3 linked regions of the Alkalihalophilus pseudofirmus genome follow. The protein of the gene in region 1 interacts with the protein of each later gene in a pairwise test. Links are inferred from orthologs where the notes say so. Each region holds a gene or a part of one and is shown on either strand. Other genes may lie near its edges.

The links.
Region 2: the proteins of ndk (region 1) and PQ478_RS20550 interact in binary tests that used the Escherichia coli proteins (3 or more experiments, as listed by UniProt). The link is inferred for Alkalihalophilus pseudofirmus from one-to-one orthologs.
Region 3: the proteins of ndk (region 1) and PQ478_RS06110 interact in binary tests that used the Escherichia coli proteins (3 or more experiments, as listed by UniProt). The link is inferred for Alkalihalophilus pseudofirmus from one-to-one orthologs.

Annotation. Positions count from the first base shown.
Region 1 is NZ_CP117835.1:1,474,421-1,477,563, reverse strand. What follows is about bases 8-2,987. They hold ndk (nucleoside-diphosphate kinase), read right to left. Parts: upstream 1,730-2,987; coding sequence 1,286-1,729; downstream 8-1,285. Other genes in these bases: PQ478_RS07635 (menaquinone biosynthesis protein), read right to left, coding at 2,902-2,987; hepT (heptaprenyl diphosphate synthase component II), read right to left, coding at 1,907-2,878; PQ478_RS07650 (CheR family methyltransferase), read right to left, coding at 387-1,163; PQ478_RS07655 (hypothetical protein), read left to right, coding at 205-348. In the rest of the region: more of PQ478_RS07635, read right to left, coding at 2,988-3,143. UniProt on the Escherichia coli protein: Major role in the synthesis of nucleoside triphosphates other than ATP. The ATP gamma phosphate is transferred to the NDP beta phosphate via a ping-pong mechanism, using a phosphorylated active-site intermediate.
Region 2 is NZ_CP117835.1:3,945,929-3,948,885, forward strand. Bases 20-2,813 are described here. They hold PQ478_RS20550 (uracil-DNA glycosylase), read right to left. Parts: upstream 1,857-2,813; coding sequence 1,182-1,856; downstream 20-1,181. Other genes in these bases: modA (molybdate ABC transporter substrate-binding protein), read right to left, coding at 20-571; PQ478_RS20555 (hypothetical protein), read left to right, coding at 2,174-2,305; PQ478_RS20560 (S8 family peptidase), read left to right, coding at 2,496-2,813. Outside these bases: more of modA, read right to left, coding at 1-19; more of PQ478_RS20560, read left to right, coding at 2,814-2,957. UniProt on the Escherichia coli protein: Excises uracil residues from the DNA which can arise as a result of misincorporation of dUMP residues by DNA polymerase or due to deamination of cytosine.
Region 3 is NZ_CP117835.1:1,185,278-1,188,272, forward strand. Bases 1-2,832 are described here. They hold PQ478_RS06110 (5-formyltetrahydrofolate cyclo-ligase), read left to right. Parts: upstream 1-1,052; coding sequence 1,053-1,613; downstream 1,614-2,832. Other genes in these bases: PQ478_RS06100 (hypothetical protein), read left to right, coding at 1-549; rpmG (50S ribosomal protein L33), read left to right, coding at 667-816; PQ478_RS06115 (DUF92 domain-containing protein), read left to right, coding at 1,613-2,398; PQ478_RS06120 (thiazole biosynthesis adenylyltransferase ThiF), read left to right, coding at 2,411-2,832. Also shown: more of PQ478_RS06120, read left to right, coding at 2,833-2,995. UniProt on the Escherichia coli protein: Involved in the removal of 5-formyltetrahydrofolate.

The sequences.
Region 1 (3,143 bases):
TATAACATGACTTTCTATTTATGTCTCGATAAAATCGGAACATTTCGTTATTAATTAGTCATTGTACCAAAAAGACCAGCTTGCGTCTAAGGAATTTTAAGGTTTTGCTCTTTCTAAAACAGCAAGTTTAGAGATACCGAATAAATGAATGCAGGTAATGGTTATACTAAAATAGGAATTTCTTAGTAAAAGGGGCGCTCGCCATTGAAGAAGTCAACGACAAAAAGCGGCACAAATATTGACGAAGTGAAAGAGTTAAACGCAAAATCAGGACTTACTTATAATGAAGTGAAGGATAAAGTGTTAAAAGCTTATATCAACAAACAACTAAATGAAGATCAATCATGATCCTAATACAAAAAGGATAAACCAGCTATTACAGCGGTTTATCCTTTTTTCTTATAAAAAAACGTGTCTTCCGTTTCAAAATGATATTGATCAGCATGAAAAATCTGCTCAGTGCTTCCTACAAATAATACACCGCCAGGACGCAACGCTTGGCTGAATTTTTGATATAATTCATGTTTTGCTTCTTCAGTGAAATAAATCATGACATTTCGGCAAATAATCAGATCGTACTGAGTTCCAAATGAATCAGATAAAAGATTCTGCTGTTTAAATGTTACCGCTCTTTTTACTTGATCACTAACCTTGTAGCCCATAAGCTCCTTCGTAAAATAGCGTGAAAGCACTCCTGGAGGAACTTCTTTTAATGAGCGATCCGTGTAGAAACCAACTTGAGCTCTTTTCAGAATTTCTTTATCTAAATCTGTTGCTAGTATGGACACCTCAGACAAAGGCATAAAAGAGGCCATAATCATCGCTAAAGTATATGGTTCTTCACCTGTTGAACAAGCCGCACTCCATAGCTTCGGCTTACTGTTTTCAGCTAGCAGCCTTGGCAAAATCTTTTCTTCTAACACCTCCCATCGCTTTTTATTACGGTAAAATTCCGAGACATTTATCGTCATACGCTCTAAAAACTCATGAAATAACGATGAATCAGCAGCAAGAGCTTGGTAGTAGCTCAAAAAGGTAGAGTACCCTCTTTTATCTCGAAGGGATTCCAACCTTCTTTTCATCTGTGCTTCTTTGTAAAGTGCTAGATCTATGCCGGTTTTTTTCTTAATTTGCATGATGAATTGTTGATAGTCTGCAGTCATCTGTCAGGTCCCCTTACCTTAAACAATCGGTTTCATTTTTTCCACATTAGGTATATCGGCTGATTTAAACCGATCGTTTACACAAAAAAATACCTGCTCAGCTGAACAGGTATGGATCATCCTTAAACCCACTTACTTACAACTTTTTCATAGTTGTTTAACTCTGCATCTTCAAAGAAGATTCCGATTTCACGCTTCGCGCTCTCAGGAGAGTCAGAACCGTGAATAACATTCATAGCTACTTGTACACCATAATCACCGCGGATCGTTCCTGGTGCAGCTTCAGCTGGGTTTGTTGCTCCCATCATTGTACGAGCAGTCGAGATCACATTTTCACCTTCCCAAACCATTGCGAAAACTGGACCTGAAGTAATGAAATCAACTAGCTCTCCGAAGAAAGGACGTTCTTTATGTTCTGCATAATGAGTCTCTGCAAGATCTTTTGTAACCGTCATCAATTTAGCGCCCACTAATGTAAACCCTTTCTTTTCAAAGCGCGAAACAACTTCTCCGATTAAATTACGTTGTACTCCATCAGGCTTAATCATTAAATATGTACGTTCCATTTAAAACACCCTCGCTCTCATAATCATAAACTATATATTAATTAACTAATCAACTAACCTCGTTTATTATAGCAAACATTCTAAACACTCTCAATCATTATTTTACAGAAATATTCAATAAACCGCATTCATTTCCAGTTGTATATACAAATAAAGAGAGCACTCTGGCTCTCTACTTTAAAATTTCCGTTTTCCGATATAGGCCGCAATCTCTTTTAAATAATTCTTCGCTTCACAATCAGGCAGTTTTTCTAAAGAATCATAGGCTCTTTGGAGGAAGCGATCACTCATCTCAATGGAATAATCGATCCCCCCTGATTCTTTTACCGCTTTTAAGATGGGCTCCATATCAATATTTTCAGGAAATTCATTATTAAGCATGTTTTTAATTAAATGTGAAATCTCTTCATCATGATGCATGGCATAGAGTGCAGGAAGCGTGACATTCCCCTGCCTTAAATCATCGCCTGCAGGTTTGCCTAATTGCTTTTCTGTACCAACAAAGTCTAGGATGTCATCTGTAATTTGAAAAGACATCCCCACATTGTATCCAAAGTTATATAAATGCTTTTGAATGAATGGGTCTGCATCTGCAGCTAATGCACCCAGCTCACAGCTCACGGCAATTAATAAAGCAGTCTTACGTTTAATCCTTCTAAAATAGACTCTTAAGTTCTGCCCCCAGTTATATTGATCACGGATCTGCTCTACTTCTCCAATACACATCTCAACAAGCGTATTAGACAACACTTGATGAACGCGCGGGTGATCAAAATAAGCAGATGCTTCGACTGCCTTTGCAAAAATATAGTTACCTGTATACATCGCTACTTTGTTATCCCATTGAGATTTCACTGTACGTTTGCCCCGCCTAAGTTCAGCATCGTCAATGACATCATCATGAACCAAAGAAGCCATATGTACAAGTTCTAAGGGAACAGCAATATTTTTCAACACATGTATATCGTATGTACCAAATTTAGCAGCAAGCAACACAAAAACCGGACGAATCCGTTTTCCCCCTGCCTTTAAAAGATGGGTTGAAGCGTTTTTCAGGACATCATGGCGTGCTTGAACAGAAGCTTCTAGCTCTTGTTCGATAATTGTTATATCTGATTGAAATTGCATATAAATATCGGCTAGTTTCATCTTATCCACCTTACTACGCAAGGTCAGCTTCCTACAGCTTTCCAAACATGTATTGATTCAACAGGTTCACTTAAATATCCTAAATCATAAGCAAGCTGATAATAAAGCATTAACCCTCGCTGTTCTCTATTACTAAAATCATATATTAAATTGTTAAAGTAGTCTTCCCAAAAAGATTTATCGCCGCCATAGGTCTTTAAAATATCTTGAATCATAGGCTGATAATGACTCTTTTCACTTCGCTTTTTACTTTCGAGAAATGATC
Region 2 (2,957 bases), 2.5 Mb from region 1 along the record:
TACCAACATCAGCATTACCTGACTCAACATATTGATAGGCTTGTCTAATATTTTCCGCATAGACGAGCTTTTCTTCTATCTGCTCCCAAATTCCCCATGACTCTAATGTCTCTTTAGCTGCCTTTCCGTAAGGCGCGTGTTCAGGGTTAGCAATCGCAATGGTCCCTACCTCATCGCTTAAAAGATATTGCTGCGCTTGCCCGCTTTCTAATAAGAGACTTTCCTCTTCATACATCAATACATTACGGCCAATGGCATAATAGTGTTTTGAATCAGCCAGTATTGCTTCTTGCTCAATCAACTCATCAATATACGATTCATGTGCAGCTAAAAACAAATCATAAGGCGCACCCTCGTTGATTTGCTGAGTAATCAATCCAGTAGAACCAAACGTAAACTCAAGAGGAATCCCCGTCTCATTTGTAAATTCCTCCCCCGCCTCCGTCAATGCATGATACAAATCGGATGCAGCTGCAATATATAACGGTTCATCTTCATCATTTGCGTTAGTACAGCCTGTCAAAATAAATACATGTAAAATAAAGAGTGTGCCAATTAGTTTATTTATCATCTTGCTTTTAGCCTTTCTATTGTGGTCTGTCATTTGTGGTCTGTCATTTGTCATCTGTTTATAAATAGTATGTACAACCTACTCTATTCTACCTTTTTCCAAATTCCATTTGAAGGCATTTGCTCATTTTTAAAAATATTCCCATAACAGCTATTAATAAAATAGAGTGGCTTTGACTTTAAAAGATAAAAATATGTTAGAGGAAATTTGCCTCTGGCTGAACGTTACTTCGCTGTGTTGTTGCTCGTTTAAGGAATATTGGAAATGAAGAATTCATAAATTCAAAACGTTAAGTGCCTTAAACATGGGTTATAGCGTAGTCTTCGCTCCTGAAATATGCTTCGCTTTCCGCGGTGAGCGAGTACCTGTAGTGGAGATCAACAATTACTGCAAGGGGACCCATTTTCCAGTGTATTTATTTCTGTTATGAGTGAAGACGATGAGAATGCTGCCGTGACGCCAGTGGAAAGCGTGTGCCTGCAGCGGAGCTCAACAACCACTATAAGGGCGCAGGAAAAACTCCCTTCAGATCAACTTTTTCTAAGGGAGTTACATTAATTAGCGATTCGTTCGTCTTCTAAGTTAAACCTTTTCGTTACATCCTATTCTTTTAACGATTTGGGAGCTGCCATTCAATCGGTTCTTCACCCATATCTGTTAAGATGCTATTGATCTTTGAAAATGGCCTGCTTCCAAAAAATCCGCGATGGGCTGACAGCGGACTCGGATGTGGAGCTGTAATGATATAATGATGATCATTTGTAATTCGCTTGCTTTTTGCTTCTGCATGCTTACCCCAAAGCACAAAAATGACAGGCTTTTCTCTTTCATTCAGAAGGTCAATCACCCGATCGGTAAAAAGCTCCCAGCCGCGCCCTTTATGTGAAGCTGCTTGTCCTCCCCTTACCGAGAGAACAGTATTTAATAAAAGAACACCTTGCTCTGCCCAGGGAACAAGATATCCGTTATTAGGAATCGAAGCGCCGAGATCTTCTTTTAATTCTTTAAACATATTTTGAAGAGATGGCGGGATGCGGACATCAGGCCTCACTGAAAAGCTTAGTCCATGTGCTTGATCAGGTCCATGGTAGGGATCCTGTCCAAGAATGACCACTTTTGTATCACGGTAAGATGTTAATTGAAGGGCTTCAAAGAGGTGATGCATTGAGGGATAAACTATTTCCTCTTGGTATTCCTTTTTTAAAAACTCGCGGAGCTCTTTATAATAAGGCTGCTCAAACTGATCTTTAAGCAGTTCGTTCCAATCATTTTTTAAGATACTCATACCTGTTTACCTCCATGTTATATCTAAGTTTTTTTAGTAGTATAACATGGGACAAACTAAATGCTTTTGTCTCACTAAATAAGTAGTATAAAAGCATTAGGACACATCTGTCGAATTCTAAGATTAAACAGGACAATATAACTGAATATTCAAACTATTATTGTGAGAATTTTACAGCTGTGGTACAATCAGAAGTGACATATATTCCATATTTATCCTTACTTTATAATGCACCTATGCAGACTCTTATAACACGAGTCCTACCAGTCGTTCTTCTACTGTGTAGGGCTCTTTTTGTAAAAAAGGGGGGGATAAAAGTGATGGAGTTGCTTGAGCAGTTGTTGACGTTGTCCGTACTTGCTGCCACTTGCTTCTCTACCGTCATGTTAGGTATCAAACATTTAAAAGAGATTAAAAAGAAACCTAAAAAGAGAAGACGATTCCCTTGAGGAAATCGCCTATATGAGATTTTTTTGCCTACGAGTAAAGTATAATACCGAATAAACTAATTTATACAACAAACTTTCTAAATTTTCAATCTAATATAAGTGTATTTATATTGTAAGTGTAAATGGGATATATGTCGAGCATTTTAGCACTTTTTATCAAAAAAATTCTTATTCACTAGGGGGAGTCGCATTGAGTAAAGTGAGCCTGATTCCATTCAAAGTTGAGAAGGTTCTAAATGACACAAAGGTTATTCCGCCCGGTATTGAAATGATTGAAGCACCAGCCGTATGGGAGGCTGGATATAAGGGTGGTAATACTGTTGTAGCTGTTCTAGATACAGGGTGTGAAACGACCCACATCGAATTTAAGGATCAAATTATTGACGGTCGTAACTTTACTACAGATGATAACAGCGACCCTGATAATGTAGAAGATTCTAACGGTCATGGTACTCACGTATGCGGAACCGTTGCTGCCTGTGAGAATGACAAGGGCGTCATTGGTACCGCCCCAAAAGCGAAACTGCTCGTTGTAAAGGTGCTTAGCGGACAAGGGTACGGAGATACAAAATGGGTCATTGAAGGGGTTCGTTATGCGATAAATTGGCGTGGACCAAACAATGAACGAGTTCGTGTCATTTCTATGTCACTC
Region 3 (2,995 bases), 290 kb from region 1 along the record:
CGGACGAGCTGGCTGAGAGAAGACGTGTGGAGATTCGCGCCGCTGTATCGAAGGGCAGGAGGGATTAAATTACTTACTGCGTATCACCCTAAACTGCACCTCCATCTAACGATCATTGAACGTGACATTACAAATCGATGCGGCTATCATAGACAGGTATTTATCCGAAATGAAGAAGCAAACAGCCAGCAAATTGTATTAGTTCTGCATCAGAAACCTTTTCTCGGCAATACAAAGCGAGCAATGAGCTTTTATGCTCCTGAATCAAAAGCGTTAGTTCACTACAGCCATCCTCACTATACGACTACGTTTGTTAAAGGGATGAAAGCAAGTGCAGTTGAATATGCTGTTGGCGGAATCGATTCAGTATGGCAAGAGGACAATGGACATACAATAGTTAGGCCATTGTGTGCCGAATCGCATGAGAGTGTAATGGCTGTAAAGTTGAATTTAAGCAGTCATGAAGAAACGAGGGTTGATCAATGGATGGATGTCAGCCGATCAATGGTGGGCAGTGAAACATTCATTAATGAATTTCTTCAGAAATAAAACTAAATAAAAGAGAAGAATTTCCGCTGTAAAGAAAAAACACTTGATCCCTCTCTGTAGATTTGCTATCATATTCAAGTATGAAGTAAGCTATAGCTAAGTTTGGAGGGATAACGGATGCGTGTACAAGTCACTCTTGCTTGCACTGAGACAGGCGATCGTAACTACATTACAACAAAAAACAAACGCGAAAATCCTGAGCGTATTGAACTTAAAAAATACAGCCCACGATTAAAGCGTCACACTCTTCACCGTGAGACAAAATAAGCAGCTGGATTCTTCCACTGCTTATTTTTTTGTTGCATCTTTTGTTTAAATGAAGAAAGAGATAGGCTTTCGCTTAGATGCGAAGGCCTGTTTTTAAAGATCCCATCTATTTTTATACATAAAATTTATTTAAAATGAAACATAGGGTAGAATTTATTCGTAGATAAAGTACCTTTATAAATAAAATACATGAGTGAATTGCGTATGGTTTTGACGATATAGGGAGTGAGGGTGACATGAAATCAAAAGCTGATTATAGGCAATTGTTTAAACGAAACATGGAAGAGCTCTCAGATTCAACAGCAAAAGAAGAATCAAACAATCTTTGCGATCTTATGAAAAGACAGAGCTACTATCAGAAGGCTGAATTAATCGGTCTCTTTATTTCTAAAGGCAGAGAATTAGATACAACTTCATTAATTGAAGCATCTTGGTACGCGGGAAAACGTATAGCCGTACCAAAAGTAATTAAAGGGACAAGAGAGATGACTTTCTACAGCATCATTTCATTCAAAGACTTAGAACCTACTTTTTTTGGCTTATCTGAACCTAAGCCAGATCAATGTCATAAAGTAGATTCAAGTCAAATTGATCTTATGATCGTTCCTGGGTTAGGTTTTGATAAGGCTGGATACCGTATTGGTTATGGCGGCGGCTACTATGATACATATTTAAAAAGCTACGACGGGGTGACAGCTGCACTCGCATATTTTTGTCAGCTTGTTGATAAATTGCCAACAGAAGCTCATGACCAAAAAGTGGACCACCTGCTCGCACCTAATGGAGTATTGCTGTAATGGCAGGGTTATATATCGGCGTCGTTCTATTGGCAGCTGCAGCTTACTATCTTAAAAAGTTGACAGTATCAGGGGCTTTGGCAGCTGTAGTGGTTGGGTGGTGCATTGCATTTGGACTAGGGTTTTATGGACTGATGGTGCTTGCTATTTTCTTTATTACTTCGAGTATGTGGAGCTCATTGTGGAGAGGGAGAAAGGCGAGTGATGTTATTGAAAAAGGGGATAGGCGAGATGCGTGGCAAGTTGCGGCGAACGGGGGAGTAGCTGCCTTAATGGCGCTTTTTTATGGATTCAACCCTTCACCCATCTGGATTTTTGCTTTTGTCTCAAGTCTTGCTGCAGCCAATGCAGATACGTGGGCTTCTGAGATTGGAACATTAAGCAGGCAGCGCCCTTTGCATATTCTCACTTGGAAGCGAGTAGAACCTGGTACATCAGGGGCGATAACAGCTTTAGGATCAGCTGCTGCCTTTGCTGGCAGCTTTCTCATATCTGTATTTGCTATCTTAGGATGGTGGAGTGCTTACCATAACAGTCATGTCCTATTAATTGCATTAACGGTTGTAGGCTTTTTAGGAAATATTATAGATACATTAGTTGGTGCATCTTTTCAAGTTCTGTATAAATGCAGGGAATGCGGCATTGAGACAGAAGCCACTGAGCATTGCGGGAGTCAAACAGAGTATATGTCAGGGCTTAAATGGCTTAATAATGATGTTGTAAATATAGCATGTACAGCTTCAGGCGCCCTTTTAGGTATAGGAGTAGCCTGGCTTTTGTTGTAAGGAGGAAAGGGAATGGAAAACACCTATGAACGTTATTCTAGACAGATGCTGTTTCAGCCGATCGGTGAGAGCGGTCAGAAGAAATTAAGTGATCAAAAAGTGCTGGTGATTGGGGTCGGTGCATTAGGGACGGTTCTTAGTAACCATCTTGTTCGTGCAGGTGTCGGCATGGTTAGAATTGTAGATCGTGATTATGTTGAACAAAGCAACCTGCAAAGACAAATGCTTTTTGATGAAGAAGATGTAGCGAAGCATCTTCCAAAAGCCATTGCTGCCAAAGAAAAACTAAAACGAATTAATTCTGATGTAGAAGTTGATGCGATTGTCTGTGATGCATCGATTGAGAATATCGACTCGTTAATGGACGGGGTAGATCTTGTATTAGATGGTACAGATAATTTTAAAACGCGCTTCTTATTAAATGATGCATGCTTTAAAAAAGGAATTCCCTTTGCTTATGGAGGTGCTGTAAGTGCGCGCGGGATGTCGGCTCTATTTATTCCGGGTGAAACACCATGTCTTCGATGCTTTATTGACCACGGAGAAACACAAGGCCAGACATGTGATACGATTGGCGTAATCAGCCCAGTTGTTGAC